2 regions of the Afipia massiliensis genome follow, and region 2 is predicted to be linked to the other one. Evidence: predicted binding sites of a transcription regulator. Region 2 holds the regulator's gene; the other holds the start of a gene.
What was found. The regulator PhoB, encoded in region 2, activates phosphate uptake and scavenging genes when phosphate is short. The targets are predictions, from matches to a motif close to TGTCATNNANCTGTCAT.

Region 1 (14,950 bases), 2.5 Mb from region 2:
GGACGGATACGGCGACGAGCGCGAGTAGCGCGGATAGGTCGTGAAACCGATCTGGTTGTTGACGATGAAATGCAGCGAACCGCCGGTGCGATAGCCCTTGAGGTCCGACAGCGCGAAACATTCCGCCACCACGCCCTGGCCTGCGAACGCGGCATCGCCATGCAGCAGCAGCGGCAGCGCCGAGATGCGCTGGTCCGGCGGATCGCCGTTCTGGTCCTGCTTGGCGCGCACCTTTCCGAGCACGACCGGATCGGCGATTTCCAGATGTGACGGATTGGCGGTGAGCGAGAGATGGATCTTGTTGCCGTCGAACTCGCGGTCCGACGATGCGCCGAGGTGGTACTTTACGTCGCCCGAACCCTCGACTTCATCAGGGTTGGCGGAGCCGCCCTTGAATTCATGGAACAGCGCGCGGTGCGGCTTGCCCATCACCTGCGTCAGTACGTTCAAACGTCCGCGATGCGGCATGCCCAGCACGATATCCTGCACGCCGAGATTGCCGCCGCGCTTGATGATCTGTTCCAGCGCGGGGATCAGCGATTCCGCGCCGTCGAGACCGAAGCGCTTGGTGCCGGTGAACTTGATGTCGCAGAATTTCTCGAAGCCTTCGGCTTCGACCAGCTTCATCAGGATGGCGCGGCGGCCTTCGCGGGTGAAGCTGATTTCCTTGTCCGGACCTTCGATGCGTTCCTGAATCCAGCTCTTCTGCGCGGGATTCGAGATGTGCATGAACTCGACGCCGAGCGTCTGGCAATAGGTGCGCTGACAGATCGCAACGATCTCGCGCAGCGTCGCGGTCTCAAGACCCAGCACATGGTCGAGGAAAATCTTGCGGTCGAGATCGGCGTCGGTGAAGCCATAGGAGCGCGGATCGAGTTCTTCGTGGTCCTTCTGGCCTTCGATGCCGAGCGGATCGAGATTGGCATGGAAGTGACCGCGCATGCGGTAGGCGCGAATCAACATCAGCGCGCGGACCGAATCGCGGGTCGCTTGCTGCAGGTCAGCCGATGTCAGGCCGCCGCCGGCGGCCTGCGCCTTGGCTGCGATCTTGCCGCCGACGGCCTTTTCGACCTGGGCCCAGTTGCCGTCGAGCGCGGAGGTCAGATCGTCATTTGGCGTGGTCGGCCAGTTGGCCTTTTCCCAGGACGGGCCCTGCGCGTTCTTCGCGACGTCCGCCGGCTGATCCTTCAGGGTCTTGAAGAAATCAACCCAGTCCGGATCGACCGATGACGGGTCGTTCTCGTAGCGAGCGTACAGCTGGTCGATGTAGGTGGCGTTGGCGCCGTCGAGGAAGGAAGTGAGGGCGAAGTTGGCGTTCGCGTCCTGGCGAGACATGGTTACGTCCTGATTGATTGCATCGCGCGGAAAAATCGGGAGAAAATCGCCCGATTTGGTATCGGCTTTGTGTTTGGGCCGCACCTTTTACCCTATTTAGGGCAAAACTTCGCGCTGAAAAGAACCAAGGACTGAATTACGCTTTCAGCCTTTCGAGAAGGGTCGTTCCGAGCCGCGCAGGCGACGGGGAGACCGTGATTCCGGCCGCTTCCATCGCCGCGATCTTCGATTCGGCGTCGCCCTTGCCGCCGGAGACGATTGCGCCGGCATGACCCATGCGGCGACCCGGAGGTGCGGTGCGGCCGGCGATAAATCCGACCATCGGCTTCTTGCGGCCGCGCTTGGCTTCGTCCTTGAGGAACTGCGCCGCGTCCTCTTCGGCCGATCCGCCGATTTCACCGATCATGATGATCGACTTGGTCTTCTCGTCCGCCAGGAACAGCTCGAGGACTTCAATAAATTCAGTGCCCTTGACCGGATCGCCGCCAATGCCGACCGCCGAGGTCTGGCCGAGACCGACCTGCGTGGTCTGGAACACCGCTTCATAGGTGAGCGTGCCGGAGCGGGACAGGATGCCGACGCTGCCGGGCTTGAAAATGTTGGCGGGCATGATGCCGATTTTCGATTCGCCTGCGGTCACGACACCCGGGCAGTTCGGCCCGATCAGGCGCGACTTGGATCCCGACAGCGAGCGCTTCACGCGCACCATGTCCAGCACCGGAATGCCCTCGGTGATGCAGATGATCAGCGGCACTTCCGCATCGATGGCTTCGCAGATCGCGTCCGCCGCGCCCGGCGGCGGGACATAAATCACCGACGCATCGGCGCCGGTTTTGTCGCGCGCTTCAGACACCGTATCGAACACCGGCAGGCCGAGATGCGTGGTGCCGCCTTTGCCGGGCGAGGTGCCGCCGACCATCTTGGTGCCGTAGTCAATGGCGCCTTGCGAATGGAAGGTGCCGTTTTTGCCGGTGAAGCCCTGGCAGATGACTTTCGTGTTCTTGTCGATCAGGACGGACATTTAACCCTCACGGTTCTGCTTCACGATCCCTTTGAGGGACGCAATCATAAAGCGAGTCTGAGAAAGTGCAGCAAAAGCAAACCAAGACAACGCTGCAACAATCAAGCTGGAAGAAATTTCACACCGGAATTCATCCGGCGTCACGCAAACCTCACGATGCGCGAAGAACAACTCAAGACCAAGAAAGCTGAGTAAACCTATACCAAGGATCAGCACCATCGCTTTCGCCTTGTCGCCTACCATCTTGCCTGCGATCTCCGGCATCCATCGCACAAGAGCAAAAGGCATCAGCAAACCGGTTACGATCAATATTGCTGGAAGCCAATTGCCCGCGCCCACTTAGCTTAGCCCTTCACCGCCTTCACGATCTTCTGCGCAGCGTCGTCGAGATCGTTCGCCGACAGTACGTTGAGGCCGGATTCGTTGATGATCTTCTTGCCTTCCTCGACATTGGTGCCTTCGAGACGCACCACCAGAGGCACTTGCAGGCCGACAGCCTTCACCGCGGCGATGACGCCGCGCGCGATGACGTCGCACTTCATGATGCCGCCGAAGATGTTGACGAGAATGCCCTTCACGTTCGGATCGGCGGTGATGATCTTGAACGCCGCCGTGACCTTTTCTTCCGACGCGCCGCCGCCGACGTCGAGGAAGTTGGCCGGGCTTTCGCCGTAGAGCTTGATGATATCGAGCGTGGCCATCGCAAGACCTGCGCCGTTCACCATGCAACCGATGGTGCCATCGAGCGCGATATAGGCGAGATCATACTTGGAGGCTTCGATTTCCTTGGCGTCTTCTTCCGTGGTGTCGCGCAGCGCGACAACGTCCGGATGACGGTAGAGCGAATTGGAATCGAACGACATCTTGGCGTCGAGGCACTTCAGCTCGCCCTGCTTGGAGATGATCAGCGGATTGATCTCCAGCATCTCCATGTCCTTGGCGAGGAACGCCGTATAGAGCTGAGCCACCAGCTTTTCCGCCTGCTTGGCGAGGTCGCCCTTGAGGCCGAGGGCCTGCGCAACGGTGCGACCGTGATGGGCCATGACGCCGGTGGCCGGGTCCACGGAAAACGTCACGATCTTCTCGGGCGTATCGTGCGCGACCTTCTCGATGTCCATGCCGCCTTCGGTGGAGACCACGAAGGACACCCACGACGTTTCGCGGTCGACCAGCAGCGAGAGATAGAATTCCTTTTCGATATCCGAACCGTCTTCGAGATAGAGGCGGTTGACCTGCTTGCCGGCGGGGCCGGTCTGGATCGTCACCAGCGTTGCGCCGAGCATCTGCTTGGCGAATTCCTTGACTTCATCGACCGACTTGGCGAGACGCACGCCGCCCTTGTCGCCTGCCGAAGCTTCCTTGAACTTGCCCTTGCCGCGTCCGCCGGCATGAATCTGGCTCTTCACCACCCACAACGGGCCGCCAAGTTCTTTCGCCGCGGCTTCCGCGTCGGATGCCTTGAGAATCGGCACGCCGCGAGAAATGGGCACGCCGAATTCCTTCAGCACGGCCTTGGCCTGATATTCGTGGATATTCATGGACTGCCCCAGAGATCGGAGAGGAGATCGAAAACGAAAACGAAGAGAGAATTTCAACGCGCGATCCGGAAACGGATATTCCCGGATCGCACGTGAAGTAACGGTGTCGCGGCGTTACTTGCCGAGCAAATCCGGCGCGATCTTCTTGCACGCGTCGACAAGGCCCTGCACCGCGCCGACCGACTTGTCGAAGCCTTCGCGATCCTTGCCGGCGAGTTCGATCTCGACGATACGCTCGACACCCTTCGATCCGATAACCACCGGCACGCCGACATACATGTCCTTCACGCCGTATTCGCCGTTGAGATAAGCGGCGCAAGGCAGCACGCGCTTCTTGTCGCGCAGATAGCTTTCCGCCATCGCGATGGCCGATGCTGCCGGAGCGTAGAAGGCCGAACCGGTCTTGAGCAGGTTGACGATCTCGGCGCCGCCGTTGCGGGTGCGATCGACGATCTCGTCGATGCGGGCCTGCGAGGTCCAGCCCATCTTCACAAGATCAGGCAGCGGAATGCCGGCGACGGTGGAGTACTTGGTCAGCGGCACCATGGTGTCGCCGTGACCGCCGAGCACGAAGGCGGTGACATCTTCCACCGAAACGTTGAACTCGTCGGCGAGGAAATAACGGAAGCGCGCGGAATCCAGCACGCCGGCCATGCCGACGACCTTCTTCTGCGGCAGGCCGCAGGCCTTCTGCAGCGCCCAGACCATCGCATCGAGCGGGTTGGTGATGCAGATCACGAACGCGTCGGGGGCGTACTTCTTGATGCCCGCGCCGACCTGCTCCATGACCTTGAGATTGATGCTCAGAAGATCGTCGCGGCTCATGCCCGGCTTGCGCGGCACGCCGGCGGTGACGATCACCACGCTCGCGCCCTCAATTGCCTCGTAAGAATTGGCGCCCGTGAACTTGGCGTCGAAACCGTCAACCGGTGAAGACTGCGCGATGTCGAGCGACTTGCCCTGGGGAATGCCTTCGGCGATGTCGAACATCACCACGTCGCCCAACTCTTTCAGTCCGACCAGGTGCGCCAGCGTGCCGCCAATCTGACCTGAACCAATCAAAGCAATCTTGTCACGCGCCATGGGAAATCTGTCCTTTGATGTCGACGGGAGAGGATGGGAAAAGTCTGGACGGCTGGTTAGACCTTTCGCGGCGAGCGTTCAAGTCGCTGTTCGCCCAATGGAGAGGCAGTGCTTACCGCGGCGGCAGTGCCGGCTGGTTTCGTATCGGGCTTTCGCCAGGTCCAGAGCCGAAACATAAAGCGAACCCGTCAGGTCTCGACCAGACCGGTGGTCGAACCGCTGGCGGACGAGTCGCTGCGGCCGTGAGGCAGCGCCAGATAGGATTCCGAGCCCATCTCGATCAGCCGCGACGAGGTCCGCTTGAATTCGTTGGCTTCAACACCTTCGGTCACGCTGTAGAGCGACAGCGGATCGGTCGCTGCTGACGCCATCAGCTTCACGGCATTGTCGTAAAGCGCGTCGATCAGGGTGATGAAACGCTTGGCGTAGTTGCGATGCTCGTAGTTCATCGCCGGAATCCGGTCGATGATCAGCGTGTGATAATCATGCGCGAGCCGCAGATAGTCCGAGGCGCCGAGCGGTTTCTCGCACAAATCCGCAAACGAGAATCGCGCAACGCCATGTGCCGAATGCGGAACGTGCAGCACGCGCCCCTTGACAGTGATGTCGCGCGGCCGGTCAGCGGCACCGCCGGTGAGCTTGATCCAGGCCTTGTCGAGCGCGGCATCGGCCGACGCATCGGCCGGGACCAGCCACATCTTGATGCCTGCGAGTTTTTCCATCCGGAAATCGGTGCGCGCATCGAGCCGCAGCACGTCCATCCGCTCCTTGATCTGCCCGACAAACGGCAGAAACAGCGCACGATTGAGGCCGCCCTTATAGAGATCGTCGGGAGCGACATTCGAGGTCGCAACAACCACGGTTCCCAGTTCGAATAGCCGGCCAAACAGCCGCCCGAGAATCATCGCGTCAGCAATGTCGGTGACGTGAAATTCGTCGAAGCACAGCAGCCACGCTTCCTCGAAGATCGACGCCGCCGTCAGCCGCACCGGATCGGTGTCGGCGATTTCCTGCCGCGCAATCTTCTGGCGAAAGCCGTGAATCCGTTCGTGAACATCGGCCATGAATTCGTGAAAGTGCGCGCGACGCTTGTGCGTGACGGTGCTTTCGCTGAAGAACAGATCCATCAGCATGGTCTTGCCGCGTCCGACCTCGCCGTGGATGTAGAAGCCTCGCAGTGGGACCGCGTCCTTGTCGGCGAACAGGCGTTGCAGCAGTCCGCCACGGCCGGGACGGTATCCGGCCAGCCTTGCCTCCAGCGCCGAGAAGGCTTCGACGGCCCGGGCCTGCGCCGGATCAGCCTCGATGGTGCCCGCGGCAACGAGAGCCTGATACTGCCGACGGAACGGGGCGGGGGTGGGAGCGTTCATGGTCCGCTACCCGCCAGAACGAGGCGGAAAATGCAAGACTACAAAGGTGCCGGACGACTCTCTATGCGCTCAGCGCATAGGCGTCTTCAACCACGTAAGGTCCGCCACCGACCGACGCGCGCGACGAGAACAGCACGAACCGGGAGGCCATGAAGCTGCGGGTCGGAAAATACCCCCGCACCGACAGATAGTCCGCCACATCCCGATTTGATGCATCCCGCAGCCGCGCCAGCGTCACGTGGGGGATGAATTTGCGCCCCTCCGGGTCGAAACCGAATCGCTGCATCAGCCGCTCAAGCTCCGCCTGCAACTCCATCAGCGGACGGCTTGGTACAACCGATGCCACCACGGCGCGCGGTTTCTTGCCGCCGAAGCTGGACAGGCCCTGCAGGGCGACCTCGAACGGTTTGCGATTGATCCGCTCCAGTGTCGCGGCGATCTCGTTGGCCGCGGGGCCATCGATGTCGCCGATGAAGCGCAATGTGACGTGATAATTTTCGGGATCGACCCAGCGGGCGCCCGGCAGGCCCCCGCGTAAATTCGAGAGCGTCTGGCCGATGTCCGGGGGGATTTCCAGCCCGGTGAACAAGCGCGGCATCACGAATCTCCTCGATGCAAAAGAGGATCACGAATCACCTGAGGTCTTTTTTACCGCAGCACGATGACAGTGCGAAGCGACCATCGCGGGAACTACACAAATCCCTCAGGGCCTGCCCGACTGTAACGCACGATCCTTCAAAAACGCCTCAACCGTAGGCAGAATCCGCTCGACCACAATGTCCACGCCCGCAGCCGTCGGATGCAGTCCGTCGGGCTGCGTGAGCTTCGCCTCGGTGGCCACGCCGTCGAGAAAGAACGGATAAAGCAGCACTTTGTGACTTTTGGCGAGGTCGGGATAAATGCTGTTGAACGTCGCCGTATACTCCGCGCCATAGTTCGGCGGCGCGTACATCCCGCACAATAAAACAGCGATGTTGCGCGCTTTCAGCTTGTTGAGAATTTCGTCAAGCGCGCCGCGCGAGACCTTCGGGTCGATGCCGCGCAGCGCATCGTTGGCGCCAAGTTCAACGATCACAGCTTCGGTGCCGGGCGGGATCGACCACTCGAGACGGGCCAGGCCGCCGGTCGTGGTGTCGCCGGAGACACCCGCGTTATGGATATCGGTCGCGATCCCCTTGTCTGCGAGAGCCTTCTGCAGGCGCACCGGAAACGCCGCGGTGGCCGGCAACCCGTAACCGGCGGTCAGGGAATCGCCCAGAACAGCGAGCTTGATCGGCTTCACATCTTTGACATCTTGTTTGACAGGTACCGTTTGAGCCGAGGCCGGCCCCGACATCGCCATCATTGCCCCCGCTGCTGCGACAATGAACGTCCGGGCTAGTGTGGCGGTTCGCAGATCCGCACCCTCCTTGCGACAGCTTCCGTTTGCGGACCTGCGAACCAAAGCCACACTAGAATTACAGTTTGCTGGTGTCCTTCCGAATCCGAAGTTCGCCACAGAAGGCGCGGCAAAATGGAGCGAACTTCGGATTCGGGACACCAGCCCCTCGACCGCGCGGCCGAAACCCCCATATGAAAGATCCATGGACAGTCTCATTGAACCCTCGCCGCGCGCCGGTCTCGAACCGGACACCATTTCCATCTCAAACGTCAATCTCTCGCTGGGCAGCGGTGCTGCGCGCGTTCACATCCTCAAGGATGTCAGCCTGCGCGTCGCGCCCAGTGAAGCCGTCGGCCTGATCGGCCCATCAGGTTCGGGCAAGTCCACGCTGTTGATGGTGATGGCGGGGCTTGAACGTCCTGACAGCGGAGAGGTGGTGGTCAACGGCGCCGCGTTCAATGCCCTCGACGAGGACGCTCTCGCACGGTTCCGTGGCCGCCATGTCGGCATCGTGTTCCAGTCGTTTCATCTGATCCCGACCATGACGGCGCTCGAGAACGTCGCGGTGCCGCTCGAGCTCGCAGGCCGCGCGGATGCGAATGAGCGCGCGGCGCAAGAGCTTGCCGGCGTCGGACTGGGCGAGCGGCTGCATCACTATCCCTCGCAACTCTCGGGCGGCGAACAGCAACGCGTCGCGCTGGCGCGCGCGATGGCGCCCGATCCCGCCATTCTCGTGGCCGATGAGCCGACCGGAAATCTCGACGAGGCCACCGGCAAGCAAATCGTCGATCTCTTGTTCGCCAAGCACCTCGAGCGCGGCATGACGCTCGTACTCGTGACGCACGACACTGCACTCGCGCAGCGCTGCGATCGGGTGGTGCGGTTGCGCTCGGGTCGTATCGACGGACCGGCGACCGACCGGCACTGGGTCGAGACGGCGTCCCGATGAGCATGACCGCCGACACCGCACCGCGCGGCGGCACACTGTCGCTGGCAGTCCGCTTCGCCTTGCGCGAGCTGCGTAGCGGCCTGCGCGGTTTCTATGTCTTCATCGCCTGTATCGCGCTCGGCGTCATGGCGATCGCGGGCGTCGGCTCGGTGGCCGGAAGCCTCAGCGCAGGACTGGACCATCAGGGACGCACACTGCTCGGCGGCGATGCATCCTTCGCGCTGATCCAGCGGGAAGCTTCCAAAGAGGAGCGCGCCTTTCTCGATGCTCACGGCAAGATCTCGGCCACGGCGATCATGCGCGGCATGGCGCGCTCTCCGAGCGGCGAATTCGCGCTGGTCGATCTGAAAGCCGTCGATGGCAATTATCCGATGCTCGGCACGGTTTCGCTTGAGCCCAAGATGCCGGTCCCGGATTTGCTGGCGCAGCGCGATGGCGCGTTCGGTGCGGGTGCCGACGCGGTGTTGCTGGCGCGTCTCGGCCTCAAGGCCGGAGATCGCGTGACTGTCGGCAATGCGACATTCGAAGTTCGCGCCACCGTCCAGGCCGAGCCCGACAAGCTTGCGGGCGGCGTAGGTCTCGGACCGCGATTCCTGATCAGCGAAGATGCGCTGCGCGCCACCGGGCTGCTGCAGCCCGGCACGCTGGTGCGCTGGATCTATCGCCTGCAGCTGCCGGATGCTTCGGGCGATGAGCGCGCCACGCAGTCCGTTGTCAATGCTGCGCAAAAGGCGCTGCCGGAAGCAGGATGGGAAGTCCGCACCCGCGGCAACGCGTCGCCGCAACTCGAGCGCAACATCACGCGCTTTACGCAGTTCCTCACGCTGGTCGGACTTGCAGCTCTGCTGGTCGGCGGAGTCGGTGTCGCCAATGCGATCAAGAGCCATCTCGACGAGCGGCGCGACGTGATCGCAACCTTCAAGGCGCTCGGCGCAACCGGCCGCGAGGTGTTCACGATCTACCTCGTGCAGGTCATGGTGCTGGCGATTCTCGGATCATTGATCGGCCTCGCCATCGGAGCGGCATTACCATTCATCATCGTTGGCCTGTTCGGAAAAATCCTGCCGCTTCCTGTCGAGGCAACATTTCACGCCGGCGAGCTGGCGCTGTCGTTCGTCTACGGTCTGCTGACGGCGCTCGCGTTCGGACTATGGCCGCTTGGCCGCATCCACGACGTGCCGGTAGCGGCTTTGTTCCGCGAAGGCGTGGCGCACGAATTTCACTGGCCGCGCCGGCGTTATCTCGTTCTGATGGCGTCGGTGATCGCGCTGCTGATCGCGGTCGCCATCGGGCTCGCCTATGACAAACGTGTGGCTGCCGTTTTCGTCGCCTCGTCGGTCGGCGTATTCGCCGTGCTGCGCGGTGTCGCCTCGATGCTGATGGCCTTGGCAAGAAGCCTGCCGCGCGCGCGTTTCACCATGCTGCGGCTGGCCATCGCCAACATCCACCGCCCCGGCGCGCTGACGCCGTCCGTCGTGATGTCGCTCGGCCTCGGCCTCGCCGTGCTGGTGACCATCACGCAGATCGACGGCAACCTGCGGCGGCAATTCATGGCCGCCCTGCCCGAACATGCGCCGTCGTTCTACTTCATCGATATTCCCGCAGCCGAGGCTCCGCGGTTCAGCGCGTTCCTGAAACAGGCCGCTCCGGCAGCAAACGTGGAAACCGTGCCGATGCTGCGCGGGCGCATCGTCGCCGCGAAAGGCATCAGGGCCGAAGATCTCAAGCCCTCGACGGATTCCGCCTGGGTGCTGCAGAGCGACCGCGGCCTGACCTACACCGGCGAAGTCCCGCGCGGTTCGACAGTCGTCGACGGAACATGGTGGAGTGCCGATTACAGCGGCCCGCCGCTGGTGTCGCTGGAGAAGAAAATCGCCGACGGCATCGGCGTGAAGGTCGGCGACGACATCACCGTCAATGTGCTGGGCCGCGACATCACCGCGAAGATCAGCAATCTGCGCACCGTGGACTGGCAGAGTCTCGGCATCAATTTCGTTTTGGTATACTCGCCGAAAACCTTCGCCGGCGCCCCACACACTGACATTGCGACACTCACCGAAGCCGGTTCTTCAAATGCTGCAAGCGATGCCAAACTCATCAAGGACGTCGCTGCCGCCTTCCCGATGGTGACCAGCGTGCGGGTGCGTGAGGCCCTGGATTCGATCGGAAAGGTCGTGACCAACCTCGTGCTGGCGATCCGGGGCGCCAGTTCGGTAACCCTGATCTCAGCCATTCTGGTGCTGGGCGGGGCACTGGCTGCGGGGCATCGGCACCGGGTCTATGACGCGGTGATTCTCAAAACCCTCGGCGCGACCCGGGCGCGGCTGCTCGGCGCCTATGCGCTGGAATATCTGCTGATCGGTTTGGCGACGGCCGTGTTCGGGGTGGCGGCTGGGTCGATCGCCGCCTGGCAGATCGTGACCCGGCTGATGACGCTGGGCTTCGTCTGGCAGGCCGGCAGCGCCGCCCTCGTGGTGCTGGCCGCGCTCGCGGTGACGGTCGGATTGGGGCTGGCCGGAACATTACTCGCGCTTAACCAAAAACCAGCGACCGTGCTCCGTAACTTATGACAATTTGTAGCAGCAGATAGAGGGTTTTGCGACAAACAGCCGCGCGCCCATGCTTGCGTCGAGTGTGTTAGTTTCCCACATACCGAGCGGGTTCAGATTCCGGCTTGTTGCCATCCAGCGGATGGCCCACAGTCGGATCTGGGAAAAGCTTATAGCTGGCGGCGCAGACCCTTCGCTTTCGCCAGTCAACCACGGGGTTTCGACGATGTCGGACTTGGACCGCAACTATACGTCACCTTTCGGCCGGGCCGCCGGGCGCGTTGACGCCGCGACCGTCGATGCCGGTCTGCGCTCGTACATGCTCAAGGTCTACAACTACATGGCGATCGGCCTGGCCATCACTGGTCTGGCCGCCCTCGGCGTGTACATGGGCGCCGTAACGCCTGATGCCTCCGCCGCAGCCGGCCGGATCGGCAAGCAGTATCTCACGTCGTTCGGCGTCGCGATGTTCGTGAGCCCGCTGAAGTGGGTCTTCATCCTCGCGCCGCTGGTGATGGTGTTCGCCATCTCGTTCGGCATCAATCGCCTGAAGCCGGCGACCGCCCAGTTGCTGTTCTGGGTGTTCGCGGCGCTGATGGGCATCTCGCTGTCGTCGATCTTCCTGGTGTACACGCACACCTCGATCGTGCGGGTGTTCTTCATCACGGCTGCCTCGTTCGGTGCGCTGAGCCTGTACGGCTACACCACCAAGCGTGACCTGACCGGGATGGGATCGTTCCTGATGATGGGCCTGTTCGGCATCATTCTCGCGAGCGTGGTGAACCTGTTCCTCGCGAGCTCGATGCTGCAGTTCATCGTCTCGGTGATCGGCGTGCTCGTGTTCGCCGGCCTCACCGCCTGGGACACCCAGCGCCTGAAGAACGATTACATCTACGGCTACGCCGCTCAGGGTGGAGACGTGGCAGAGAAGGCCGCTATCACCGGCGCGCTCTCGCTCTACCTGAACTTCATCAACCTGTTCACGCTGCTGCTGCAGCTGCTCGGACAGCGAGACTAGAACTGATCGTGGCTGATCGGTGAACTCTCGAAAGCCCCGGCCAAAAGCCGGGGCTTTTGTTTTGCGGGCAGCCCATTAAGCTGCACCCTCATGCCAGACCTCATGATCCGCTCCGCGATGCCCGCGGATATTCCCGCTATCACCGATATCTACGCCGAGGCCGTCAACCACGGCACCGCAACCTTCGAGCTGACCCCGCCCGACCTCGCCGAGATGACGCGGCGGTTCAACGAACTGGCCCGCGGCGGCTTTCCCTATCTCGTGGCAACCATCGACAGCAGCATCAAAGGCTACGCCTATGCGGGGCTCTACCGCGCGCGCCCGGCCTACCGGTTCACCGTGGAGAACTCGGTGTATCTGGCGCCCGCCAGCCACCGGCGCGGCATCGGACTGGCGCTGCTGACCGAATTGATCGCCCAGTGCGAGGCGCGCGGCTACCGCCAGATGATCGCGGTGATCGGCGACTCCGCCAATGCCGCCTCGGTCGGCGTCCATGCCCGGGCCGGATTCGAGATGATCGGCACGCATGCTGCCGTCGGATTCAAGTTCGGCCGCTGGCTCGACACGGTCATGATGCAGCGCGCGCTCGGCGAGGGCGGCACGACGCTTCCCAATAGTTGAACGAGCTGGCCGCCTAGCGCGGCCCGAATCGCGCTCTAGACCAGCGCCAGCTTGCGGTCGATCACCAGCAACACGCGCTCAAGATCATGGCCGCGGCGTAGAATCTGTCCGCTGGCGGCAATCACGCTGTAGGCGCCCTGCTTGCGGGCGAGACGCGGATCTTTTTCGATCCGGTAGATCGGGACTTCAGACGCACGGCGGAAGATCGAAAACACCGCACGATCTTTCAGAAAGTCGATGGCGTAGTCGCGCCACTCGCCGTCGGAGACCATGCGCCCATACAGATTGAGAATGCGATTGAGCTCGATGCGGTTGAAGGTAACGCTCTGGGGCGGGAGTGGCGTCGTGCTGCGCTCCAGCCCCCGGCTCTCGCTTGGATCGATATCGCCCGACACTGAATTCATCGGCGCCTCCTGTCACATACCCGACATGATCGCCCCGTCCGGCGACACCTGCAAGCATGATTTCAAGCGCTTATGCCGCCGGACACAGGACACAGAGCATCACGTGGACGTCAGGCAAAATCATAATGCCGCCCGATTTCGGTCAATCCACCGCCGTGCTGGACTGCGATCAAGATGAAACTGCGTTGACCCGGTCCTTTCGGCACCGGATTCCTCAGCCCCCAGCCCCCCGGGGTCGTCAGGATCGGGTCTAATTCTTCGCAGCAAATGAGACCCCCATCCTTCGGGCCAGCGTGAGCTGGCCTTTTTTGTTTGGGTTGGGTTTGTTGCTTCGAATGACGAAAGCCGGCGCTGGCACCAGACGCGCAATCGCGTATCGCCACCTTGCAGCGGCGTGACCTGATTCAAAATTACGGGATTTCAGTTCAGCGAGGTAAAGGCTGCGCCCAGCATCGGGCCGGGCTTGTCGCGATTGCCGTCCTGAATGAAGACCGCCGCCGCATCAACGCCGTCGCGCGTGATGTTTTCAAGCGGCACGGTCCAACTGCCGGCCTTGCCATTCCAGTCGCCGACCTTCAGCACGTTGCGCACCACGTTGTGATACGTGATCTGCTGCCCGCGATTCTCGCCGCGCGAGATGGTGATCGGAACCTGCTTCGACACCGCGCAGATCCAGATTTCACCGCTCCTGCCGCCAGCTTCCGCCACCGACACATTGATCTGGCTGCCTGATGTCGTCATCGTAATCGGCACCGACATCACGCCGTCGTTCTTCTGGGTGCCCTTCGCCGCATTCTCGATCGCGATGCGGTCGCTGCCGAGAACATCGGTCGTGCCGTTGACGACGGCTTGCGGTGTGTAGACGCCGCGGTTGCCGCGCATATGCGAATAGGCCTTCTGTCGCGCGCTGAAGCGCGAATCCGCCAGCGTGTCCTTCCAGCCGAGATAATCCCAGTAATCGATCGGCAGGCTGAGTGCGATGACGGATTTGTCCTGCGCGAGTTCGCCCAGAACCTTGTCCGCCGGCGGGCACGATGAACAGCCCTGCGACGTGAACAGCTCGACCACCGCGCGCGGATCATCGGCACATGCCGGCGTGATCACGGTGACGATCGCGCAGATGCCGAGCGTACGCGACAGGCGCGACGCGAACGCGCCCGCTGTTGTCGTTTTCGATTCTGGCAAATCAGACATCCCGTCTGTCCCTATCAACAAGAAGGCGGCCCCTTGATAGGCCGCCCCCTGGGTGCTTCGCTACTCACTTCGCGGTGAGCCCGTTCACGGATACGTTTCCAGACCGCTACGCGGCCAGATTGCGCAGCACATAGTGGAGAATGCCGCCGTTCCGGTAGTATTCGAGCTCATCGAGCGTATCGATGCGGCAGAGCAACGAGACCCGCTTCAGTGAACCGTCCGAGGACACGATCTCCGCCGTTAACTTTTGGCGCGGCTTCAGATCGCCCTGCAGCCCGCGAATCGTGACCTTCTCGTCGCCCTTGAGGCCAATCGACTGCCAGGACTCGCCGTCTTCGAATGTCAGCGGCAGCACGCCCATGCCGACGAGGTTCGAACGATGGATGCGCTCGAAGCTCTGGGTAATCACGGCGCGAACGCCGAGCAGGCGCGTGCCCTTGGCAGCCCAGTCGCGTGACGAGCCGTTGCCATATTCGGCGCCGGCGAA
Region 2 (14,950 bases):
GTCTCATTCCGATGTTTCTGCCGGATTATCAGCCTGTGGGCCGTGTCGACTTGCGTCAGCCGTTCGAGAAACTCTGGCATCAGGAGATCGATCCGGTCCGGGGATTGACTGTTGTAGAGATCATGGATGCAATCCATGCAGGTGATATTACCGGCATGTACATCGAGGGTGAGAATCCCGCGATGTCAGACCCCGATTTGCAGCACGCCCGTCAGGCGCTAGCCATGCTGGAGCATCTGGTGGTGCAGGATTTGTTTGTGACTGAGACTGCGTTCCATGCCGACGTGATATTGCCGGCATCTGCATTCGCCGAGAAGGAAGGCTCGTTCACCAACACCGATCGTCGCGTGCAGATCGCACGTCAGGTGATCAAGCCACCCGGCGATGCCCGGCAGGATCTGTGGATCATTCAGGAAATCGCCAAGCGTATGGGGCTCGACTGGAATTACAGCGGTCCTGCCGATGTGTTCACCGAGATGACCTATGTGATGCCGTCGCTGAAAAACATCACGTGGGAACGGCTCGAGCGCGAAGGTGCGGTGACTTATCCGGTCGATGATCCGTTCAAGGCTGGCAACGAGATCATTTTCACCACAGGTTTCCCGACCGAAAGCGGCCGCGGCAAGATCGTGCCGGCGCGTGTCACAGCGCCGGACGAGATTCCCGACGACGAGTACCCGATGGTGCTGTCGACGGGCCGCGTGCTTGAACACTGGCACACCGGCTCGATGACGCGCCGTTCGGAGGTGCTCGACAGCATCGAACCTGAGGCCGTTGCCTTCATGTCGCCGAGGGACATGCGGCGGATAAACGTATGGCCCGGAGATTTCATAAAGTTGGAAACGCGCCGAGGCGCTATCGAGGTCAAGATTCGCTCCGACCGCGACGTTCCTGAAAACATGGTCTTCATGCCGTTCTGCTACGCCGAAGCGGCAGCAAACCTGCTGACCAATCCGGCGCTTGATCCGTTCGGGAAAATTCCTGAGTTCAAGTTCTGTGCTGTGCGTGTGGAGCGCGCTGAGCTTCGCACTGCGGCGGAGTAGTATTGAACGCAAAGCCGTGGCGGTCAGACAACGCCGCCGTTGGCGCTGCCGGTTATCCGCAGAATCACCAGTTCTCGTGGGTGTGCGCCTTTATCGACTGGCTCGCTTCTGAATTCGCGCGCCGGCTGCCGCTCGCCGGGCCATATGGCTCGGTCAAAACCTGAATCGCGCGCAAATTCAGTGTTCTGAGCGGTTAGCGTCTCCCGCAGCCCTTCAACCAAGCCGGAAATTGCTTGGCGACGATGCACGGAACTCTGTCATCGGGCGGCCCGCGCGCTGTACACAGTTGTTAAAATTCCTTTCCGTTCATATTTTGAGCGGGCGAGCTGAAGTCGATTTTCATAAAATATATCAACAGGGTACGCGGATGAATTCAGTGGTGTCCTGTGCTGTCACAGGGTGTCACACGACTGTCATCCAACCTCCATAAAAGCTCTATGCCGGACCTCTAAAGAGACGGCCTCGGGAAACAATCTCCGATGATTGTGCACCCGCTCACACGATGGAGAGACCCAGTGAATTTCATCAAAACAGCCGTCGTTGCTGGCCTTGTCGCCGCATCGACCTCGGCTTTTGCCGCCGACATCACCGGTGCGGGTGCGACGTTCCCGTTCCCCGTCTATTCGAAATGGGCTGACGCCTACAAGAAAGAGACGGGCAATGGCCTGAACTACCAGTCGATCGGTTCCGGCGCCGGCATCAAGCAGATCCAGGCCAAGACCGTGACCTTCGGCGCGACCGACGCGCCGCTCAAGGCTGAACAGCTTGAGAAGGACGGCCTCATTCAGTGGCCGATGGTGATGGGCGCGATCGTGCCTGTCGTGAACCTCCAAGGCATCAAGCCGGGCGAACTCGTGCTCTCCGGCGAACTGCTCGGCGACATCTATCTCGGCAAGATCACCAAGTGGAACGACCCTGCCATTGCCAAGCTGAACCCGAAGCTCACCCTGCCGACCGACGCCATCACCGTGGTGCGCCGTTCGGATGGTTCGGGAACGACCTTCAACTTCACCGACTACCTGTCGAAGGTCAACGCCGAGTGGAAGGCCAAGGTCGGCCTGGGAACGGCTGTTGAATGGCCCACCGGCGTCGGCGCCAAGGGCAACGAAGGCGTTGCAGGGAACGTCGGTCAGACCAAGAATTCGATTGGGTACGTCGAGTACGCATACGCCAAGCAGAACAAGCTGACCCATGCAGCGATGACCAACAAGGCCGGCAAGACCGTCCAGCCGACCGTGGCTACGTTCCAGGCCGCAGCGTCCAACGCTGATTGGGCCAAGGCTCCCGGTTACTACGTGATCCTGACCGATCAGCCGGGTGAGGCTTCGTGGCCGATCACCGCCGCGACCTTCATCCTGATGCACAAGGTTCCGGTCGACAAAGCCGCGTCCGCGGAAGCGATCAAGTTCTTCAAGTGGTCGTTCGAGAAGGGCGACAAGATGGCTGAGGATCTCGACTACATCCCGATGCCTGAGCCGGTGGTCAAGATGATCGAAAAGACCTGGTCGGCCGACATCAAGAGCTAAGCGAACATTCCGAAGGAGAGGCCTGCTGCCTCTCCTTCGGTTCCTTTGACGGCATCCGCGCCAATCAAGACGTGTGCGGCTAGCAGACTTCAATTAGAATGAATGGGACAGGGGACGAGCGTGGCAGAGATGACCGTTCAGAGCACCTCGATAGACGAAGCTGGACCTTACGATCGCGCGAAGGCTCTGAGCGCATTCAAGTTCGGGGACAAGGCATTCTATTGGACCACTCGGGCCTGTGCGCTCGCGGTTCTTCTCATTCTCGGCGGCATCATTCTCTCCCTGATCGCGGGCGCATGGCCTGCGATGAAGGAGTACGGATTCTCCTTCCTGTGGACGCAGCGCTGGGCGCCGTCCGCGGATCCACCGGTGCTCGGTGCGCTTGGCCCGATCTACGGCACGCTGGTAACGTCGGTGATCGCGATGATGATCGCCATTCCGATCGGTATCGGCATCGCGATCTTTCTGACCGAGTTGTGTCCACAATGGCTGCGCCGCCCGATCGGCATGGCGGTCGAACTGCTCGCCGGCGTTCCGTCGATCATCTATGGCATGTGGGGCTTCTTCGTGCTCGGCCCGTTCCTGGCGAACACCTTTCAGCCCTTCATGATCAAGATTTTCGACGGCGTGCCAATTCTCGGCACCATCTTCGCGGGCCCGCCGTCGTATCTCAGCCTATTCAATGCCGCACTGATCCTCGCGATCATGGTGCTGCCTTTCATCACCTCGATTTCGGTCGACGTGTTCAAGACGGTTCCGCCGGTCTTGAAGGAAGCAGCCTACGGCGTCGGTTGCACTACATGGGAAGTCGTCCGTAACGTCGTCATTCCCTATACGCGGGTCGGCGTGATCGGCGGCATCATGCTGGCGCTCGGCCGCGCGCTCGGCGAGACGATGGCCGTCACCTTCATCATCGGAAACTCGTTTAGGATATCGACCTCGGTCTTTGCGCCCGGCACGACAATTTCAGCAGCTATCGCCAGCGAATTTGCCGAAAGCGATGGCCTGCACCAGTCGGGTCTCATCCTGCTCGGTCTGCTGCTTTTCGTTCTCACATTCTTCGTGCTGGCGTCAGCGCGGCTGATGCTGATGCGCCTCGAGAAGAAGGCGGGGAACTGAGCCATGAATCCGATTTATGCCTCCCGTCGCCGCTCTGACATCGTGATCCGTATCCTGTGTCTCGGTGCCGCGTTGTTCGGCGTCACCTGGCTTGCGCTGATCCTGTTCACATTGTTCTACAACGGCCTCGCGGGCCTGAACCTTAGTATCTTTACCGAGAACACTCCGCCGCCGGGCTCTACCGATGGCGGATTGCTTAATGCCATCGTTGGTTCGATCATCATGACGGTGCTGGGTGTCGGGATCGGTGCGCCGGTTGGATTGTTTGCCGGTACTTACCTTGCCGAGTACGGCAAGCACGACAGATTGACGTCGGTGATCCGCTTTATCAACGATATCCTGTTGAGCGCGCCGTCGATTATCATCGGTTTGTTCGTCTACGGCGCCGTCGTCGTGCCGATGGGCGGTTTCTCCGCGCTCGCAGGCACACTGGCTCTGGCGGTCATCGTCATTCCGGTGGTGGTACGCACCACGGAGGACATGCTCGGCCTTGTTCCCAACCCACTACGTGAAGCGGCATCCGCACTCGGCCTGCCGCGTTCACTGGTCATCAAGCGTATTTCTTATCGTGCCGCGCGCGCAGGCCTGATCACCGGCGTTCTGTTGGCCACTGCACGCGTTGCCGGCGAAACCGCGCCGCTGCTGTTCACAGCGCTCAGCAATCAGTTCTTCAGTCTTGATCTTACCAAGACGATGGCCAACCTGCCGGTGACCATCAACAACTTCGTCCAGAGCCCGTACGAGTACTGGAAACAGCTCGCATGGAGTGGGGCACTGCTTATCACCTTGACCGTACTTGCCCTTAACATTGGCGCACGCATTCTTGGCGCTGAGAGGACCTCGAAATGAGCGAACAGCTTTCAGTGAGTGTTGATCTTCCGCGCGGGCACGTACCGGGGGTAGTTGCCCAGGCGGACGCGCGAGCCAAGGTGACAGCGCGCGACTTGAATTTCTATTATGGCGAGCATCACGCTCTGAAGAACATCAATCTTGCTCTGGGCGAGAATCGTGTCACCGCATTTATCGGTCCGTCGGGATGCGGCAAATCGACTTTGCTGCGCATCTTCAACCGGATGTACGATCTCTATCCTGGTCAGCGTGCGGTCGGACACCTGATGCTGGATTCGACCAACATTCTGGATCCGAAGCTCGACCTCAATCTGTTGCGCGCCCGGATCGGAATGGTGTTCCAGAAGCCGACACCGTTTCCGATGACGATCTACGAGAACATCGCTTTCGGCATCAGGCTTTACGAGAAGATCTCGAAGTCGGAAATGGACGGCCGCGTCGAAGCCGCGCTGAAGGGTGGAGCGCTCTGGAACGAGGTCAAGGATAAGTTGAATGCCAGCGGTCTCAGCCTGTCAGGCGGGCAGCAGCAACGCCTGTGCATCGCGCGCACCGTTGCGGTTCGTCCCGAGGTGATCCTGTTCGACGAGCCTTGCTCGGCGCTCGATCCGATTTCGACCGCGAAGATCGAGGAGCTGATCCAGGAGCTGAAGGAAGATTACACGATCGCCATCGTAACGCATAATATGCAGCAGGCGGCGCGTGTGTCGGACAAGACCGCGTTCATGTATCTCGGCGAATTGATCGAGTTCGACGACACCAACAAGATTTTCACCTCGCCGACCGATCGGCGCACGCAAGACTACATCACCGGCCGATTCGGCTGACGCGCATTTCGCGGGAGAGACATACCATGGGTTCAGATCACACCGCCAAGGCGTTCGATGAAGACCTTCAGGAGCTTAACCGGCTTGTGGCCGAGATGGGCGGCCTGGCTGAACGGCAGATCGTCGATTCCGTCGATGCCTTGATCCGCCGCGACGTTGCGCTTGGCAAGCGTGTCGTCGCCGCAGACCTCGACATCGACAAGCTGCAGCACCTGATCGAGGAGCGTGCGGTTCTGACGATTGCGCGCCGTCAGCCAATGGCGGTCGACTTGCGCGAGATCGTCAGCTCGATGCGTGTCGCGACCGATCTTGAGCGTATCGGCGACCTGTCCAAGAATATCGGTAAGCGCGTTGCGGCGCTCGATAGTGATTTTCATCCGCTGAAATTGATCCGCGGACTGGAGCACATGACCGACCTTGTGCAGTCGCAGGTGAAATCTGTGCTCGATGCCTACGCAGCGCATGATCTGCCTGCCGCCATGGTGGTCTGGAAGGGCGACGAGGAGGTCGATGCGATTTGCACCTCGCTGTTCCGTGAACTCCTGACCTACATGATGGAAGACCCGCGCAACATCGGCTTCTGTATCCACCTGATGTTCTGCGCCAAGAACATCGAGCGGATTGGCGATCACGCGACCAATATCGCAGAGACGGTGTTCTATATGATCGAAGGCCAGCAGATGATCGATCAGCGCCCGAAGGGCGATATGACGAACTTTGCAGCGGCCGCGTCTGGAAATTAATGTGTCTCAATTGAAGGATCGAGCATGAGCGCCCGAATTCTTGTGGTCGAAGACGAAGAAGCGCTGACAACGCTGCTTCGCTACAACCTTGATGCCGAGGGCTACGACGTCGAAACGGTTGCACGTGGCGACGATGCGGATACACGGCTCAAGGAGCATGTTCCCGATCTCATCGTCCTCGACTGGATGCTTCCGGGCCTGTCCGGGATTGAGCTATGCCGCCGGTTGCGTGCGCGACCAGAGACCAAGCAGATTCCAATCATCATGCTGACCGCGCGCGGCGAGGAAAGCGAACGGGTGAGGGGGCTTGCAACTGGTGCGGACGATTACATCGTGAAGCCGTTCTCGGTGCCGGAATTGCTGGCACGCGTGAAGGGTCTTTTGCGGCGTGCCAGTCCTGAGCGCCTCGCCACGGTGCTCGCATTCGGCGACATCGAATTGGATCGGGACAGACGGCGCGTTGCTCGCTCGGGCCGTCCTATCGATCTCGGACCGACCGAATACCGGCTCCTGGAGTTCTTCCTTGAGCACCCGGGACGCGTGTTCAGCCGCGAGCAGTTGCTCGACGGCGTATGGGGGCGCGACATCTATATCGATGAGCGTACCGTAGACGTCCACATCGGGCGGCTGCGGAAGCTTCTGAATCTCGGGCGAGAATCCGATCCGATCCGCACCGTTCGCGGCGCAGGCTATGCGCTTGACGATCGATTTGCCAAGGCGGAATAGCGTCAGGCTAAGAGCCGTCGATTGGCGCGCGAAGATGATCCGTTCTAGCGTTCGGACAATTCCATGCGCCCGGCATAGCGGGGCAACTCCGCTGACTTGTCCGGTTTGAGGACGCCCATCACAGCACGCGCATGTCCGAGGCTGATGACTGCGATGTCGCGCGAGGGCTGGCCTGCGCGCGGCTGTGCTTTTTCAACAAGCAGCAATCCGCCTTCCTCATAGATCTTGATCGTACCTACACCTGTCCAGAGTGTTTCCCGCGCGTCGTAGAAGTCCTCGACGCTTTCCGATGTGAAGGCGATCTGATCGATGGCGAGTTTGTAGCCGAGCCGTTCGAACCGGCTGACGATATCCGCATCGGACATTTTGATGCGTGCGCGGGGCAAGCTCAACGTGAATTCCCTCCCTGTCACTACAGAGTCGTCCGTCCTTCGGCTCGGAAGGCTATAGCGACCCATGCTGTTGTGAAGAATCGCGCCGTTGCGGCGTCGTTATTGACGACAGGTTGAGAGCGACAGGTATCGGCGTAAAGCGCTTTTTTTCGCGAAGGTGCAGCTTTTTGCATCGCCGCGAGAAAGGATCGAACATTGGTGCGCTGCACACATATCTGACTTGGTCACAAACTTGTGGCGTTGGTGTCTGAAATTCAATGGCACGGTCCGGAAGCTCCATGTTAGCTTTGTCACGGACGAGGATTCAAAGTCGCGTCCACAATGGGCAAGGAGACCAAAATGGCCTGGAAGACCCCTAGGATTGTCGAAGTGCCAGTGGGCATGGAAATCAATATGTACGCCTGCGCGGCACGAAAATAGGCCGCATCCCGCTATCAGGCTCGCAGTGAAGCGATCCGGTTTGCGCCAGGAATTCCTTGAAGGAAGAGGTGTTCCTGTGCGAGGCCGGGTTGTTGGCGTCTGTGGCGTTGAATTCTGCCATCACTAATCCTGTGATTGAATCGAGGGCGGGGTCTGATGCGCGTCGTCGTTCTTGGAGCTGCGGCGGGCGGGGGCGTTCCGCAATGGAACTGCAATTGTGAAATCTGCCGGGCCGCGCGCGATGGGCGCCCGGAACTGCGCGCGACACAGGCTTCCATCGCCGTTAGCGCAGACGGGGAGCACTGGTTTCTGGTTAATGCCTCGCCGGACCTGCGTCAGCAGGTGATAGCGACTCCCCAACTTCATCCCAAGACAGATCAGTTGCGGCATAGTCCCATTACCGGCGTCATTCTGACCAATGGCGAGGTCGATGCTGTAGCCGGGCTGCTATCGCTTCGCGAAGGCTCGCCGTTCACGATCTACGCTCATCAGCGGGTACTCTCTATTCTCAAGTCGAACAGCATCTTCAACGTGCTCGACGAGAAGCGCGCGCGGCGCGAGCCGATCGAGTTTGACGTGGCGTTTGAACCGAAATTTTCCGACGGCTCTCTCTCTGGCCTCGAGGTTCTTCCATTCGCCGTGCCGGGGAAGCGGGCGTGGTATCTTGAAGGCGAAAGCGGCAGCGAAGACCCTGGGGATACGCTTGGACTCCGGATTTCCGACAAACGAAACGGGGAGCATTTGTATTTCCTCGCCGCGTGCGCTGCGCTTACCCCTGAGCTGAAGCAACGCCTTCAAGGGGCCCCACTGATTTTCTTCGATGGGACGCTTTGGCGCGACGACGAACTGATCTCTGCTGGGCTTGGCATCAAGACGGGGCAGCGAATGGGTCACATGGCGATGTCCGGCGAGGACGGCGCGATAGCTGCGTTCGCGGACCTCGGCATTGCCCGCAAGATTTTCCTGCATATCAATAATTCGAATCCGGTTTTGCTTCCGGGCTCCGCCGAACGTCAGGCGGCCGAGCGTGCGGGCTGGCAAATTCCTTCGGACGGAGCGGAGATCACCATTTGATCGCGACGAGCGTGTTTGCATTGAAGACCGGAACGCCGCTTGCGACAGCGGACGAACTTGAGACGGCGCTTCGAGGCATCGGCGCCACGCGTTATCACAACCTGCATCCGTTCCACCGGTTGTTGCATGGCGGCAAACTTAACAAAGGGCAGGTGCAGGCCTGGGCCCTTAATCGCTACTACTATCAGAGTTCCATTCCGATCAAGGATGCGGTGGTGATCTCGCGGTTCCGTGATCGCAACATCAGGCTGGAATGGCGGCACCGCATCGTAGATCACGACGGCGATGTGGACACCGAGGGTGGGATCGAACGCTGGCTGAAGCTGACTGAAGGGCTAGGTCTCGACAGCGCCTACGTCGAATCCGCCGAGGGCATCCTTCCGGCAACGCGCTTCGCCGTGGATGCCTACGTCCATTTCGTCCGGGACCGGACGCCGCTGGAGGCCATTGCGTCGTCTCTGACCGAGCTGTTTGCGCCGAACCTGCACGAAGAGCGCATTTCGGGGATGCTGGCGCATTACGACTTCATCAACCCGAACATCATGAGCTATTTCAAGCTTCGTATGGAGCAGGCACCGCGCGATGCCAATTTCGCCCTCGATTTCGTCAAGAAACACGCAAAAACGCCGGAAGAACGTGAAGCGGTCTGCAATGCGCTGATCTTCAAGACCAACGTGCTCTGGGTTCAGCTCGATGCGCTCTATCATGCCTATGTCGATGGTCATGTTCCGCCGGGTGCTTTTCTGCCCGAGAAGGGCTGATGGCATTGCGAAACCGGCGGATCGACATAACTGAAGGAAGCCACCCAGTTCTGGCGCGGCACGCCAAACTGAAATTCGACGAAGCGCGTCAGGTTTGGGTTGTTCTGGTGCCTGAGAGAGTGCTTGCGCCGGACGAGATCGCGGTGGAGATTCTGCAGCTCTGCGATGGCGTCCGCACCGTCGATCAGATTATCGATGTGCTGGCCGCCAAGTATGCCGCTGATCGTGGCCTGATCGGCACCGATGTCATTGCCATGCTGCGGGATCTCGCGGAAAAAGGCTTTCTCGCCGAGGCACAGGACACCAAACCATGAGTCCGACGCTGACCGATGCTTCTCCTGTCCGCGCCGATCCAGCCGATGGATTGGCGGTGCTGGAGGCGCGCAAGTCGCAGGCGGAAACTTTTGGCATTCCACTGGCGGTCCTGGCGGAACTCACGCACCGTTGTCCACTGCAATGCCCATACTGCTCGAATCCACTGGAGCTTGAGCGCAGCGGCGCGGAGCTCACCACGGCTGAGTGGAAGCGCGTGCTGAGCGAACTCGCCGAAATCGGCGTACTCCAGATTCATTTTTCCGGCGGGGAGCCCACGGCGCGCAAGGATCTCGTTGAGATCGTTCAGCACTCCACAGATGCCGGACTGTATTCAAACCTCATCACCTCTGCCGTGCTGCTGAGCAAGGACAAACTCGCCGCTTTGGCCGATGCGGGGCTTTGTCACATCCAGATCAGTTTTCAGGGTAGTGAGGAGGGTGTTGCCGACCGCGTCGCCGGATTGAAGGATGCCCATGCGAAGAAGATCGAGGTTGCACGCTGGGCTCGTGAGCTTGGTCTGCCGCTGACGGTGAACGCGGTGATGCACCGTCAGAACCTGTTTCAGCTTGCGGACATTGTTCAGATGGCAGTCGATCTCGATGCCGACAGGCTCGAAGTCGCCAATGTCCAGTATTACGGCTGGGCGCTGAAGAACCGCGCGGCGCTGATGCCCACGATGGATCAGATCGACGAGACCTCCCGCATCGTTGAAGAGGCGCAGGTGCGGCTGAAAGGCATTCTCGCCATCGACTACGTCGTACCGGACTACTATGCATTGCGTCCCAAGAAATGCATGGGCGGCTGGGGAAGGCAGTTCTTCAACATCTCGCCGTCAGGCAAGATCCTGCCGTGCCATGCGGCGGAAACGATCACGGGGCTGGAATTCGAGTCGGTCCGGAATTATTCGATCGCGTGGATCTGGCAGAACTCCGAAGCGTTCAATCGCTATCGCGGAACCGGCTGGATGCCGGAGCCGTGTCAAAGTTGCGAGTACAAGGAGGTCGATTATGGCGGTTGCCGCTGTCAGGCCTTTGCACTGACCGGGAATGCGGCCAACACCGATCCGGCCTGCGCGCTCTCGCCCATGCACGAACAGATATTCAAAACGGCGGTGAGCGAGGCTGCCGGTGACAACCGGCGTTTCATCTATCGTAATTTCGCCGGCGGCACGCTCGAGGTAGATACGCATGGGGCCTGACGCCGCTGCGACCTCAAGCAAGCGAGCAGATCGCTTAGCGCCGCTCTCCGTGCAGCACATGGCGGTTAGCGACGGCCACGAGATTTATATTGAGACGGTCGGTCGTCCGGACGGTATTCCTGCGGTTTATCTGCATGGCGGGCCCGGCAGCGGCTGCCAGCCCGATCATCGGGGATTGTTCGACCCACAGCGGTTTCATGCGGTGCTATTCGATCAGCGCGGCGCCGGCAGGAGCCGCCCCAAGGGATCGCGCGAGGCCAACACGCTGCCGCATCTGATTGCGGACATGGAAGCCATTCGCGAAAGCCTCGGCTTCGAGCGATGGCTTGTTGTCGGTGGTTCGTGGGGCGCGACTCTGGCGCTTGCCTACGCGCAGGCTTATCCGCAACGCGTCAGCGGCATTGTTCTGCGCGCGACGTTTCTCGGGACGGGCGATGAGCTGGAAGGCGCATTTCTCGACACCCTGCCGCGTCTCTACCCGGACCTGAACGATGATTTTCTCGGTCTGCTTCTTCCGGAGGAGCGCGCGCAACCGCTTCAGGCCTATTGGCGGCGTATTCTCGATCCCGACCCCGCGGTTCATGGACCTGCATCCCGCGCCTGGCACGATACCGAGCGCGTTTTGTCCGATCACAAACCATCAAAAAGTCGGCTTGATCTTGCCGCGGTCAACAATGTCGAGCGCGGGCTTCCATCGACGCCGTTCATGGAGGCTCATTACTTTCAGAACGGTTGCTTCCTGAAACCCGGGCAACTTTTGGCGAATGCCGGACAGTTAAAAGGGATTCCCGGCCTGATCGTGCAGGGGCGTTACGATCTGCTTTGTCCACCCTCGACCGCGCATGCGTTGCTGAAGGCCTGGCCAGACGCCACCTTGCGAATGGTCGAGGCCGCTGGTCATTCGCTGTATGATCCTGGCGTAAGGGATGCGGTTATCGAAGCCATCGATGGATTGTCTCGCACCTAGCCAAGAGCTGTACGTCCAACCGCTGCGCAAATCCTCAGTTTGGCAGCGTGACGTCGACCGTTAGCCCCGAGTACCAAGCGGCGAGATCGGCAATGTCTGCATCGGACAGCGGCTTGGCAACCACATTCATGGTCTCGTCCTTGCGCTCCTCGGAGCGGAAGGACTTCATTTGCTTTTCCAGATACATCGCGGGCGAGCCGGCGATATTGGGTGCCATCGGCATTTTGGAAATGCCGTCGATGCCGTGACAGGCTGCGCACATCTGAGCCTTTTTACGTCCGGCCTTTACGTCGGCAGCATGAGCCGTGCCCATCAAGGAACCCAGGAGGCCGAGGGTGAAAAGGCTGACAAATGCGCGCGCGATCATTTTCTTCTTTCCATTTTGCGTGGTCACGCGATGCGTGTTCACGACGATCCGCCGCGAGCAGGCTATGTCCTGTCTCGCGGCGGGTAGACGTTCAATCCGGTGCTTATTTTCCGTCGTAAGTGATCCTGTACAGTGCGCCGGCCAGATCGTCAGACACCAGCATTGAGCCGTCACGCAGCGTTGCGATGTCGACCGGCCGTCCCGTGTATTCGCCATCCGGGGTCAACCAACCGGACGCAAAGACTTCCGTTTTGTCGGCGCTACCATCGGGCTTGAGCGAAGTGAACATTACCCGTGCGCCGATCGGATCGGTACGATTCCATGATCCATGCTGGGCCGAGAAAATGCCGCCGCGATACTTGGCCGGGAAAGACTTGCCGTTATAGAACGTCATGCCGAGGTCGGCCGCATGGGCGTCCATCTCGACTTCCGGATACACGACGTTGGCCGGCGGGGTGTCAGCCTTGTACTCGACGGTCCGGACCTTGCCGCCGCCGAAATAGGGGAAGCCAAAGTTCTGGCCGATTTGTGTAGCGCGGTTCAGCTCGCCGGGCGGGATGTTATCGCCCATGCCGTCGACCTGGTTGTCCGTGAACCAGAGCTGGTTGTTCTTCGGGTTGAAATCCATGCCGACCGAATTGCGGACGCCTTGGGCGTAAACTTCTTTGTTCTTGCCATCCTGATCGACGCGGATGATGCCGCCGATGCCATGTTTCGCGTAGCCTTCGAGCTTATCCTTCGCCGGCACGTTGAACGGCTGTCCAAGCGTCACATAGATCTTGTTGTCCGCGCCGACACGGCAGACGCGAGCGGTGTGATTGAAGCTTTCATCGTCCTTGGGGATCAGCTCGCCCTGCGGAACGACCACGGCGACAGCGATATCAGGGCTTTCATAGAAGAATTCGGCGGCAGGGAAATTGAGAATGCGATTCTGTTCGGCGACGAAGAGGAATCCATCCTTGGAGAAGCAGACGCCGTTCGGAATGGTGAAACTGACGGACGGCGCGAACTCTTTCACTTCCTCCGCGAAACCAGCCTTGCCGCGATCGGTGACGGCGTAGACCTTGCTCTTTCGTGTGCCGACGAACGTCACGACACCTTGCGGTCCGACGGCGATATGCCGCGCATCGGGAACGAGCGCATAAAGACTGATTTTGAAGCCTGGCGGCAGTTTGATCTTGGCGAGATTGGCCTTGATCGCATCGACCTTGCGGCCTGTCTGCGGAACGGTTGGAATTTCAGTGACGCCGGTCTTCTGGAAATTGCCGAGCTTGTCCAAATTGTTGTTCGGAGTTTGAGCCGATGCAGAAATTGCCGATGCGCACACAAACGCAGCGGCTGCGGCTGAAGTCAGGGCGTGATTTTTGAAAGCGTAAAACATGATTTATCCTCCCGGTAGGGTTCGATTTTTAGCGTTTTACGGGCGAGAGCCTATCGCGTCATCGCCGTTAAGCAAGGTGATGCGCTTCAGAAGTTTTTCTGGCGGCGCAACATTTCGCCGCGATGGTATCGCGCGATTGTGATTTGCGATGAAAGAGGAGACGCCAAGCAGGCGAGCGTTGACTACGCCGAGAGGTTCGACGACGTGCGGATCAGTTTTGCGATCGCGAAGGCCGGCTGAAGCGCACCTTTATCAAGACGGATTACGGCTGTGTGACACCAACGATCTCGCCATCCTCTTTGACAAACGTCGCGACGGGATTTTGCAGCAATCCAAGCACGAGCTCTGAAGGACGGCAGAGGCGAACACCCTTGGGAGTCACGACGATAGGTCGATTGATCAGGATTGGATGCGTTATCATCGCATCCAGCAACTGGTCGTCGGTCAAGGCCGGGTCGGAAAGGCCGAGCGCTGCGAACGGTGTGCCTTTTTCACGGAGCAGCGCGCGCACCGGAATGTTCATGTCTTTGATCAGAGCGACCAGTTGGTCGCGGGAAGGTGGTGTCTCAAGATACTCGATGACAGTTGGCTCTTCGCCGCTCTGCCGGATCATCGCGAGCGTGTTCCGCGACGTTCCGCAGGCGGGATTGTGATAGATGGTGACAGTCATGACGTTGTACCCGGTTTCGATTTCCCAAATGCTGCAGCAAGGTCGGTGACCTGCTCCGGCGTCAGTGTTCGCGGGTTCATGCCACGGGTCATCAGATAGAGCTTCGCTGTTTCTTCAAGCTCTTCCGTGGCGAAGACGGCAGCTTCGAGCGTATCGCCCGAAACCACCGGACCATGATTGGAGAGCAGCACGCAAGAGTATTTTCCGGCGAGCCCGCGGATCGCATCGGCCACCGCCGCATCGCCCGGACGGTAGTAGGGCAACAGCGCCGTGGCGCCACAACGCATCATGTAATAGGGTGTCAGCGGCGGCAGCGCTGCCTTCGGGTCGATCTCCGGAAGCATGGATACGGCGACACAATGCGCACAGTGCAGGTGCACAACAGCCCTTGCGCCGCGTCTGGTTTCATAGAGCGCCGCATGCAGGGGGATCTCCTTGGTCGGCGCATCCCCTGACAGAGGGTGCCCGGATCCGTTCAGCCGCGAAAGACGCGCGGGATCAAGGAAGCCCAGCGAAGCGTTGGTCGGCGTGACCAGCCAGCCGCCGTCGTCGAGGCGGACGCTGATGTTTCCCGA

Region 1: a site for PhoB is predicted at 13,280-13,296, ahead of YH63_RS08005 (DUF2794 domain-containing protein). Genes of this name have one in related genera too.

What each region holds. Positions count from the first base shown of each region.
Region 1 is NZ_LBIA02000001.1:1,679,590-1,694,539, reverse strand. It holds gene YH63_RS08065 (2-oxoglutarate dehydrogenase E1 component) at 1-1,335, opposite strand, end outside; gene sucD (succinate--CoA ligase subunit alpha) at 1,472-2,356, opposite strand; gene YH63_RS08055 (hypothetical protein) at 2,357-2,695, opposite strand; gene sucC (ADP-forming succinate--CoA ligase subunit beta) at 2,701-3,894, opposite strand; gene mdh (malate dehydrogenase) at 4,009-4,977, opposite strand; gene zapE (cell division protein ZapE) at 5,166-6,347, opposite strand; gene thpR (RNA 2',3'-cyclic phosphodiesterase) at 6,409-6,945, opposite strand; gene YH63_RS08030 (arylesterase) at 7,051-7,689, opposite strand; gene YH63_RS08025 (ABC transporter ATP-binding protein) at 7,931-8,677, shown strand; gene YH63_RS08020 (ABC transporter permease) at 8,674-11,247, shown strand; gene YH63_RS08015 (Bax inhibitor-1/YccA family protein) at 11,453-12,244, shown strand; gene YH63_RS08010 (GNAT family N-acetyltransferase) at 12,335-12,865, shown strand; gene YH63_RS08005 (DUF2794 domain-containing protein) at 12,901-13,269, opposite strand; gene YH63_RS08000 (DUF1223 domain-containing protein) at 13,690-14,463, opposite strand; gene acnA (aconitate hydratase AcnA) at 14,570-14,950, opposite strand, start outside.
Region 2 is NZ_LBIA02000001.1:4,155,061-4,170,010, reverse strand. It holds gene fdhF (formate dehydrogenase subunit alpha) at 1-1,043, shown strand, start outside; gene YH63_RS21730 (hypothetical protein) at 1,046-1,207, shown strand; gene pstS (phosphate ABC transporter substrate-binding protein PstS) at 1,559-2,569, shown strand; gene pstC (phosphate ABC transporter permease subunit PstC) at 2,690-3,688, shown strand; gene pstA (phosphate ABC transporter permease PstA) at 3,692-4,537, shown strand; gene pstB (phosphate ABC transporter ATP-binding protein PstB) at 4,534-5,361, shown strand; gene phoU (phosphate signaling complex protein PhoU) at 5,388-6,104, shown strand; gene phoB (phosphate regulon transcriptional regulator PhoB) at 6,129-6,830, shown strand; gene YH63_RS19990 (hypothetical protein) at 6,875-7,222, opposite strand; gene pqqA (pyrroloquinoline quinone precursor peptide PqqA) at 7,562-7,642, shown strand; gene pqqB (pyrroloquinoline quinone biosynthesis protein PqqB) at 7,796-8,716, shown strand; gene pqqC (pyrroloquinoline-quinone synthase PqqC) at 8,713-9,477, shown strand; gene pqqD (pyrroloquinoline quinone biosynthesis peptide chaperone PqqD) at 9,483-9,791, shown strand; gene pqqE (pyrroloquinoline quinone biosynthesis protein PqqE) at 9,788-10,990, shown strand; gene pip (prolyl aminopeptidase) at 10,980-11,957, shown strand; gene YH63_RS19955 (c-type cytochrome) at 11,992-12,324, opposite strand; gene YH63_RS19950 (PQQ-dependent sugar dehydrogenase) at 12,428-13,705, opposite strand; gene arsC (arsenate reductase (glutaredoxin)) at 13,968-14,375, opposite strand; gene YH63_RS19940 (aldolase) at 14,372-14,950, opposite strand, start outside.